One region of the Cupriavidus sp. HY129 genome, then DNA from elsewhere that is predicted to be linked to it. Evidence: predicted binding sites of a transcription regulator. Region 1 holds the regulator's gene; each other region holds the start of a gene.
The links. Region 1 encodes NrdR, which represses ribonucleotide reductase genes. Its sites were predicted from a motif close to CACNANATNTNGTG; they were not measured.

Region 1 (3,278 bases):
CCCTAATACGCGAAAATTCCGCAATACAGAGTAGCGTCGACAGGCATCCGGTTTCCGTACCGGCCGTGCCATCCGCTCTCCCTTTTAAACAGACGAGTCACGCCATGTTTGAACGTAGCCGCTTCACGATCGAGCAAATCGACCCCGAAGTCTTTGCCGCGATCCAGAAGGAAAATCAGCGTCAGGAAGATCACATCGAACTGATCGCTTCCGAGAACTACACCTCGCCGGCCGTGATGGCCGCCCAGGGTTCGCAGCTCACCAACAAGTACGCCGAAGGCTATCCCGGCAAGCGCTACTACGGCGGTTGCGAGTATGTGGACGTGGTGGAGCAGCTCGCCATCGACCGCGTGAAGCAACTGTTTGGCGCCGAAGCCGCCAACGTGCAGCCGAACTCGGGCTCGCAGGCCAACCAGGGCGTGTTCTTCGCCATGCTCAAGCCGGGCGACACGATCATGGGCATGAGCCTGGCCGAAGGCGGTCACCTGACCCACGGCATGGCGCTGAACATGAGCGGCAAGTGGTTCAACGTGGTCAGCTACGGCCTGAACGCGCAGGAAGACATCGACTACGACGCGCTGGAAAAGCTGGCCCACGAGAAGAAGCCGAAGCTGATCATCGCCGGCGCATCGGCTTTCGCGCTGCGCATCGACTTCGAACGCATCGCCAAGGTTGCCAAGGCAGTTGGCGCCTACTTCATGGTGGATATGGCCCACTACGCCGGCCTGATCGCCGCCGGTGTGTACCCGAACCCGGTGCCGCACGCCGACTTCGTGACCACCACCACCCACAAGAGCCTGCGCGGCCCGCGCGGCGGCGTGATCCTGATGAAGGCCGAGCATGAGAAGGCCATCAACTCGGCCATCTTCCCGGGCATCCAGGGTGGCCCGCTGATGCACGTGATCGCCGGCAAGGCCGTAGCCTTCAAGGAAGCGCTGCAGCCGGACTTCAAGGCGTATCAGGAACAGGTGGTCAAGAACGCCGCCGCACTGGCCGAAACGCTGATCGCCCGCGGTCTGCGCATCGTGTCGGGCCGTACGGAAAGCCACGTGATGCTGGTTGACCTGCGCGCCAAGAAGATCACCGGCAAGGAAGCCGAGAAGATCCTCGGCGACGCCCATATCACGGTGAACAAGAACGCGATCCCGAACGATCCGGAAAAGCCGTTCGTCACCTCGGGCATCCGCCTGGGCTCGCCGGCCATGACCACGCGCGGCTTCAAGGAAGAAGAAGCCCGCCAGGTGGCCAACCTGCTCGCCGACGTGCTGGACAACCCGCACGACGAGGCCAACATCGCCGCCGTGCGCGAACAGGTTGCCGCACTGACCCGTCGCTTCCCGGTCTACGGCTGATTCGCCAGTCGATCGCGCTATAGTTAGCGCACACGAACGGCGCTGTCACCTCTATGGTGACAGCGCCGTTTCAACAACCGCAGGACCGCAACAGAAATCGAAGATGCAAAATGCGGTCAGGCTCTTACATTCAGGTGGTCAGGCATGAAATGCCCCTTCTGCGGTCATTCCAGCACCCAGGTTCTTGACAGCCGCGTCTCGGAAGATGGCGATACCGTGCGCCGCCGACGCCGCTGCGAAGCCTGCGACCGCCGCTTCACCACCTACGAGCGGATCGAGCTGTTCTTTCCCGCCATCGTCAAGAAAAATGGCTCGCGCGTGGACTACGCGCGCGCCAAGCTCAAGGATTCGATGCGGCTGGCACTGCGCAAGCGGCCAGTTTCCGCCGAGGCCATCGACGAAGCGATCACTCGCATCGAAGAAAAACTGCTGGCTCTGGGCGAGAAGGAAATCCCGAGCAGCCAGGTCGGCGAGCTGGTCATGCGCGAGCTTCGCAAGCTCGACAAGATCGCCTATATCCGCTTTGCATCCGTGTATCGCAGCTTCGAGGACGTTTCCGAATTCCGGGACATGCTCGACGAATTCTCGTCATCCACCCCGCGAAAGGGGTAGGAAGGACCGCAGAAGCGCTGTCTCATCACCACTTGCTGCTCTTGGGTAGAGCGAGGCAAGCGAGCGCGCTTGCAGGTCCGCCTCACGGCCTGTGTGCAACCCGGACCTCGAAAGCCAGACTTGCGTGATGTCACGCCCCTGACGACTCTGGCACTGACTCGGATGTTTCCGGGCTCGACTCGGAAACACACTGACACCAATCCTCCACAGCCAGACACGTCCTGACACCATCCCCGCCGTTATCGTGGCCTTCCGTTCCAATCGAACCGATACGCCATGGTTGCCCGCCTTCACCCCCGTTCCCCTTCATTGACTTCGTGCCGAGGTCACGTCCTGTTCGAGGCATTGCTGAGCCTGGCCGTCATCGGCCTCGGCGCGATACCGCTGGGGATGCTCGGCACGGTCTGCCTGCGCTGGACCGGTGAACAGGAACACCTGACCACCGCCCTGATGCGGGCCGCTGAACTGGCCGAAGCAAGTGCAATGGCACTGCAGCCACCCGGCAACGACGCGCTCCCGATCCCGCTTTGCGGATTGGCCGGGCAGCAAGAGCGTTGCGTGCCAGACAAACGCCTCGCGATCGCGACCATCGAGAGCCGTTCTCCGACGGATGCAGCCGGAATTGACACCATGCCTACCCGGCTGGCATTGTGGGTAGCACCATGAGGCCAAGATCGCAGCAACACGGCTTCACCTTGGTGGGCATGATGATCGGTGTCGCGCTTGGCACGATTGCAATGCTCGCTGCGCTGACCATGTGGCAGGTCATGCGGGACGCCTATGCCAGTGTGGCAGACGGGATCGAGATCGAAGAGCGCGGTCAGCGCGCATTGGCCATCATCGCGCATGCGATCCGGCATGCGGGCTGGATTCCCGCGCAGGTTGCGCTGGAGCCCGCACACCCCGCCCCACAGGGGCCGCTTGAAGGCCATGACGATTGTGGTGCGCCGTCGATCGATGACGGGCTGGAATGTGGGCGACGCGGCGTCCGTGGCAGCGATGCACTGCTGGTGCGATTTTCCGGCAGCGGCCGGGCAACCGACCCAAGCCTGGCCGACGGCACGATGACTGACTGCAGTGGCTACGCGCTGCCTGCAAAAACAGTTGGCGACGGCATCGCGCCGCCAGCACACCATGCCGCGACCAACGTCTTCTATATCGGCAACGGTAGCGATGGCGTTCCCCAGTTGCTGTGCCGTTACCCGCGCCGCAGCGACAACCGCGCGCAGGCACACGCCTACACATCCGGCACCCTTGTGCGCGGCGTCGAGTCGATGCAATTGCGTTTCGGCATGGTCGATGAGGGCGATGGCC
Region 2 (3,278 bases), on a different replicon from region 1:
TGAGCTGGCGGCTGGCAGGGCCTGAAATCCAGTACATCGTCTCGCACTGCGACGCGACGCTGGTCTTTGTCGGCCCCGAGTCATCGGCATCGGTTCGCAACCTGCTGCCAGCGCTGCCACTGGTGCGCCGCGCCGTGGCGATGGAGGGCGGGGAGCCAGACTGGCCGGCCTACACGGACTGGCGCGATGCGTGCCCGGATACGCCACCGGCGCACGAAGCGAAGCCTGCTGACGTGGTGCTGCAGCTCTACACGTCTGGCACTACCGGACGTCCCAAGGGCGTGATGCTGATGCATCGCAACCTGACTAGTGGTACCGAGATCTCGCTGCGCGAAGGCGCCGACTGGTCGCAATGGAACGACGAAGATGTGTCGCTGGTGGCCATGCCGGTGGCGCATATCGGCGGTTCAGGCTGGGGCGTGCGCGGTGTTCTGGTCGGCTGCAAGGGTGTCGTGGCGCGCGAATTCGATCCGGGCAAGGTGCTCGACTATATCGAGCACGACCGCATCAGCAAGCTGTTCATGGTGCCGGCTGCGATGCAGATCGTGCTGCGTGATCCGCGCGCGCGCCAGGTGGACTATTCACGCCTCAAGCACATGCTGTACGGCTCGTCGCCGATTCCCGCGGCGCTGCTGCGCGAGGGCATGGCGGTGTTTGGCTGCGGCTTCGTGCAGCAGTACGGCATGACGGAGACCACGGGCACGATCGTGGCGCTGCCGCCGGAAGACCATACGCCCGCCGATGTCCCGCGCATGCGCGCCGCCGGCAAGGCCATGCCCGGTAGCGAGGTGGCGGTGGTCGGGCCGGATGGCCAGAGGCTGGCTGCCGGCGAGGTGGGCGAAGTGGTGATCCGCTCGCCGCAGAACATGGCGGGCTACTGGAAGCAGGAGGAAGAGACCGCCCGCACCATCGACGCCGACGGCTGGCTGCGCAGTGGCGATGCCGGCTACATGGACGCGGACGGTTACCTCTATATCCACGACCGGGTCAAGGACATGATCATCAGCGGCGGGGAGAACATCTACCCGGCCGAGGTGGAGAGTGCCATCTACGGCCACCCGGCCGTTGCCGACGTGGCCGTGATCGGTGTGCCGGACGAGCGGTGGGGCGAGGCGGTCAAGGCGATGGTGGTGCTGCGCCCGGGTGTGGCCGCGGACGCCGACAGCATTCTGGGCTGGGCGCGCGAGCGCATCGCGGGTTTCAAGGTGCCCAAGAGCATCGACTTCATCGACGCCATGCCGCGCAATCCATCCGGCAAGCTGCTGCGCCGGGCGCTGCGGGAACCGTACTGGACGGGCCGTACCCGGCAGGTGAACTAGGCACTCGGGGGCCGGGGAAGGGCGCATCCGGCGCCAGATGGCACCGGGCGGTCGAGGTCTGGATCGCCTTGCTGGCGAGATCTGCCCGACCCGCCGCCCGATGTGTCGCGCCCCCCAGCGGTGTCGCCGTTTGATCTGTCGCAACACCACCTATGGTGTCGATATAGATAATTCACCCCATATTTTGTGCGTAAGCACGGGAGGGGTGCGATGCAGCAGAACATCCGGGGCGCGACAACTGTCGACGTCGAGTCGTCCATCAATGAATACCTGGACCGCAAGGACTGGCGGATTCACGCCAATGCCAACCAGGGTTATTCGCTGGGCGGCCTGATCCTCAATGTGGCCGGCAAGGTCACCGCCAACTACTGGCTTTCGCATGTCTACGCGCCCGAGGCTGGCGCCGCGCACCGGGAAGGTGACTTTCATATTCACGATCTCGACATGCTGTCCGGCTACTGCGCCGGCTGGTCGTTGCGCACTCTGCTCCATGAAGGCCTCAACGGCGTGCCTGGCAAGGTGGAAGCCGCGCCGCCGCGGCATATGTCGAGCGCGGTCGGGCAGATCGTGAATTTCCTGGGGACGATGCAGAACGAATGGGCCGGCGCGCAGGCCTTCTCGTCGTTCGACACCTATATGGCGCCCTTCATCCGCAAGGACGCGATGACGTACCCCGAGGTCAGGCAGCACATCCAGGAGCTGATCTACAACCTCAACGTGCCGTCGCGCTGGGGCACGCAGACGCCATTCACTAACCTGACGTTCGACTGGACATGTCCCGACGATCTCAAGGAACAGGTGCCCGTCATCGGCGGCGAGGAAATGCCGTTCCGCTATGGCGACCTGCAGGCGGAGATGGACATGATCAACCGTGCGTACATCGAGGTGATGACGCAGGGTGATGCCAAAGGGCGCGTCTTCACGTTCCCGGTCCCCACCTACAACATCACGCCGGATTTCCCGTGGGAAAGCGAGAACGCTGCGCGGTTGTTCGAGATGACGGCGAAATACGGCCTGCCGTACTTCCAGAACTTCGTGAACTCGGACCTGACGCCCAATATGGTCAGGTCCATGTGCTGCCGCCTGCAACTGGATCTGCGTGAATTGCTCAAGCGCGGCAACGGCTTGTTCGGCAGTGCGGAGCAGACCGGGTCCCTGGGTGTGGTCACCATCAACTGCGCGCGACTTGGTTATCTGTATCAAGGCGACGAAGCCGCACTGCTGAACAGGCTCGATTCACTGCTGGACATGGGCCGCGACACGCTGGAGGCCAAGCGCGAGCGTATCCAGCAGTTGATGGACGAAGGGCTGTTCCCCTACACGAAGCGCTACCTGGGCACACTGCGCAATCATTTCTCGACGCTTGGCGTAAACGGCATCAACGAGATGATCCGCAATTTCTCGGCCGATGCGTACGACATCACTACGGAAGCCGGGCACGCGATGGCGATGCGTCTGCTGGACCATGTGCGCGGGCGGATCGTCGAATTCCAGGAAGCCACGGGCCACATGTACAACCTGGAGGCCACGCCCGCGGAAGGCACCACGTATCGCTTCGCGCGTGAAGACCGCAAGCGCTGGCCCGACATCCTGCAGGCCGGCACGGCCGATCAGCCCTACTACACGAACTCGTCGCAGTTGCCCGTCGGCTTTACCGACGATCCATTCGAGGCGCTGGCACGTCAGGAAGCCCTGCAATCGAAGTACACCGGGGGCACGGTCCTGCATCTCTACATGGGCGAGCGACTGTCCAGCGGCGAGGCCTGCAAGCGGATGGTGCGTCGCGCGCTGGAGTCGTTCCGGCTGCCTTACATCACGATCACGCCGACGTTCTCCGTCTGCCCCAAGCACGGCTATCTGGCCGGCGAACACCGCTTCTGCCCGAAGTGCGACGAGGACATTCTCGCGCGCAAACGCGCCGCGCTGGCGGCGTGAGGTTTCCCGATTTTCAACCCGACG
Region 3 (3,278 bases), 350 kb from region 1:
GTTGCCGCGCCTGCCCCCGATGCTGGCGCGCCGGCTGCCACCACGTTCCCGATCAATCTCCCCGCGCACCTGGAGGCGATGGAGCGCGAGCTGATCCTGCGCGCCTTGCGGCAGACCGGCTTCAACCGGACCGCCGCGGCGCCGCTGCTGGGTCTGAACTTCCGCCAGTTGCGGTACCGGATCGAGCAACTTGGCATCTGCGAGGAGGATGGGCGCAGTGGCCGGGACGATAGCGAATCGCTGGCCGAAGGGGAGGGGCGAGATGTCTGACGCCGCAGGCCGGGTCCGTGACTGGCAGCCCGACGCCGACGGCTGGATCCCCGCGGCCCGCCGCGTGCCGTCCCCGAACTTCGACGCCCGCCCCGAAGGCATGGCGGTCGATGTGGTGGTACTGCACAACATCAGCCTGCCGCCGGGGCAGTTCGGCTCCGACGATATCGAGGCGTTCTTCCAGAATCGGCTCGATGCCACGCGCCATCCGTTTTTCGAGACGATTCGCGACGTCCGGGTATCGGCCCACTTCCTGGTCCGTCGCGATGGCGAGCCGGTTCAGTTTGTCGCCTGCACGCAACGTGCGTGGCACGCTGGCCAGTCCGACTATTGCGGACGCCAACGCTGCAACGACTTCTCGATCGGCATCGAGATCGAGGGCGCCGACGACCAGCCGTTCACGCCAGCGCAATACGAGACGGTGGCCGCGCTGGTGAGTGCCCTGCGGGCCGCCTATCCGATCCAGGGCGTCGCTGGCCACAGCGACATTGCGCCGGGGCGCAAGACCGACCCAGGCCCCCACTTCGACTGGAGCCGCTTTGCGAAACAGGCCGCGCTACCGCCGGCGATGATGCCGTACCGGCACGCAAGGTAGGTTTCCCAGGGGGGGCCAAATAGGGTGCGCCGGGCCCCGAATCGTCACGACGGCTGCCACATTCTGGGGCACCTATCGCCGACCTGTTCCCATAGAAATATTTTCAAAATCTTGTGCGCCACCGAACGGCTTGCCGCGAACCCTTGAGGCAGCGGGCTTTGCGGGATTGTGGCGCTGCCGCACCGCCGGCCGGGCAATGTGAAAGCTGATTGTCAAGACTGGTCATTCAGGCTCGTTTCACTATACTTAGCCCAGATTTTCGATGTGACCACTATATCTAGTGGTTTTTCCGGGGAGCCGACCCAAGAGTGAAGCCTCGCCGCAGCAGCTTGCGGTGTGTGCGTCACAAAATTCAACCGGGTCGGGCTGTAAAAGAGTCCCTAGCAGAATGAACGCCTGTGCAGTTTGGTTCTCGCCTGGCATGGCCAGTGTCGAGTGTCTTCTGGAGCGCATTTTGCTAGGGACTTTGTCATCTTCAGCAGAAGTCTTCAATACAAGGGTTAAAACAGGAGTTACCTCATGCAAACGGCCCAAAACGAACAACAAACCACTGGCGTGACTGGCGTTGCTGGCGCAGCAGCCGGCATTGCGCAGCAGAGCCCCGTCGCTGCAGGCGTTACCTATCAGGACTACAAGCTGATCCGCCGTAACGGCGCCGTGGTGTCGTTCGAGCCGAACAAGATTGCCGTGGCCATGACCAAGGCATTCCTGGCCGTCAACGGCGGCCAGGGCGCGGGATCCGCGCGCGTGCGCGAGATCGTCGAGCAACTGACCCAGAATGTGGTGCGCGCGCTGGTGCGCAGCCGTCCGAACGGCGGCACGTTCCATATCGAAGACGTGCAGGATCACGTGGAACTGGCGCTGATGCGCTCGGGCGAACATGAGGTGGCCCGCGCCTACGTGCTGTACCGCGAAAAGCGCACGCAGGAACGCGCCCAGGCCAACGCGCAGGCGGTGGCCCGCGTACAGGAGGCCGGCGTGTCGTTCAACGTGACCGATAACGGTGTGACGTACCAGCTGGACCTGGCGGCGTTGCACGCGCTGATCGATAACGCCTGCAGCGGCCTCGGCAAGGCCGTCAGCGCAGAGCCGATCCTGAAGGAAACGCTCAAGAACCTGTACGACGGCGTGCCGATGACGCAGGTCTACGACTCCGCCATCCTGGCTGCGCGCACGCTGATCGAGAAGGACCCGGCCTACAGCCAGGTGACCGCCCGTATCCTGCTGCACACGATCCGCAAGGAAATCCTGGGCGCCGAAGTGACCCAGACCGAGATGGCGACGAAGTACGCCGAGTACTTCCCGAAGTTCATCGCGCGCGGTATCGAAGCCGAACTGCTCGACGAAAAGCTGGCCACGTACGACCTGGCCCGCCTGGGCGCCGCGCTGGACGCCTCGCGCGACTTCCAGTTCAACTACCTGGGCCTGCAGACGCTGTACGACCGCTACTTCCTGCACGTGGACGAAGTGCGCATCGAAATGCCGCAGGCGTTCTTCATGCGCGTGGCCATGGGCCTGGCGCTGGAAGAGAAGGACCGTGAAGCGCGCGCGATCGAGTTCTACCAGCTGCTGTCGTCGTTCGACTTCATGTCGTCGACCCCGACGCTGTTCAACTCGGGCACGCGCCGCTCGCAGCTGTCGTCGTGCTACCTGACCACGGTCTCGGACGACCTGGAAGGCATCTACGAGGCGCTCAAGGAAAACGCGCTGCTGTCGAAGTTCGCTGGCGGCCTGGGCAACGACTGGACCAACGTGCGCGCGCTGGGCTCGCACATCAAGGGCACCAACGGCAAGTCGCAGGGCGTGGTGCCGTTCCTGAAGGTCGTCAACGACACGGCCGTGGCCGTGAACCAGGGCGGCAAGCGCAAGGGCGCGGTCTGCGCGTACCTGGAAACGTGGCACCTGGACATCGAGGAATTCCTCGAGCTGCGCAAGAACACCGGCGATGACCGCCGCCGCACGCACGACATGAACACGGCCAACTGGATTCCGGACCTGTTCATGAAGCGTGTGATGGAAAATGGCGAATGGACGTTGTTCTCGCCGGCCAGCTGCCCGGACCTGCATGACAAGGTCGGCAAGGCATTCGAGCAGGCCTACCTGGGCTACGAAGCCAAGGCCGCCAACGGCGAACTGAAGCTGTTCAAGAAAGTGCCGGCCATGCAGCTGTGGCGCAAGATGCTGGGCATGCTGTTCGAAACCGGCCATCCGTGGATCACGTTCAAGGACCCGTGCAACATCCGCAGCCCGCAGCAGCACGTGGGTGTGGTGCATAGCTCGAACTTGTGCACGGAAATCACGCTGAACACGAACGAGAGCGAAATCGCCGTGTGCAACCTGGGTTCCGTGAACCTGGTGGCCCACCTGATGCAACAGGCCGATGGCACGTACGTGCTGGATCACGCCAAGCTGC

Region 2: K6G35_RS23540 (ribonucleoside triphosphate reductase) is a predicted target of NrdR. The motif match lies at 1,464-1,477, and genes of this name have one in related genera.
Region 3: K6G35_RS13780 (ribonucleoside-diphosphate reductase subunit alpha) is a predicted target of NrdR. The motif match lies at 1,135-1,148, and genes of this name have one in related genera.

Annotation. Positions count from the first base shown of each region.
Region 1 is NZ_CP083254.1:2,654,011-2,657,288, forward strand. Features, by position in the region: gene glyA (serine hydroxymethyltransferase) at 105-1,352, shown strand; gene nrdR (transcriptional regulator NrdR) at 1,497-1,964, shown strand; gene K6G35_RS12155 (hypothetical protein) at 2,241-2,630, shown strand; gene K6G35_RS12160 (PilW family protein) at 2,627-3,278, shown strand, end outside.
Region 2 is NZ_CP083255.1:1,603,604-1,606,881, forward strand. Features, by position in the region: gene K6G35_RS23535 (fatty acid--CoA ligase) at 1-1,319, shown strand, start outside; gene K6G35_RS23540 (ribonucleoside triphosphate reductase) at 1,530-3,254, shown strand.
Region 3 is NZ_CP083254.1:3,003,210-3,006,487, reverse strand. Features, by position in the region: gene K6G35_RS13790 (sigma-54-dependent transcriptional regulator) at 1-270, shown strand, start outside; gene ampD (1,6-anhydro-N-acetylmuramyl-L-alanine amidase AmpD) at 263-865, shown strand; gene K6G35_RS13780 (ribonucleoside-diphosphate reductase subunit alpha) at 1,385-3,278, shown strand, end outside.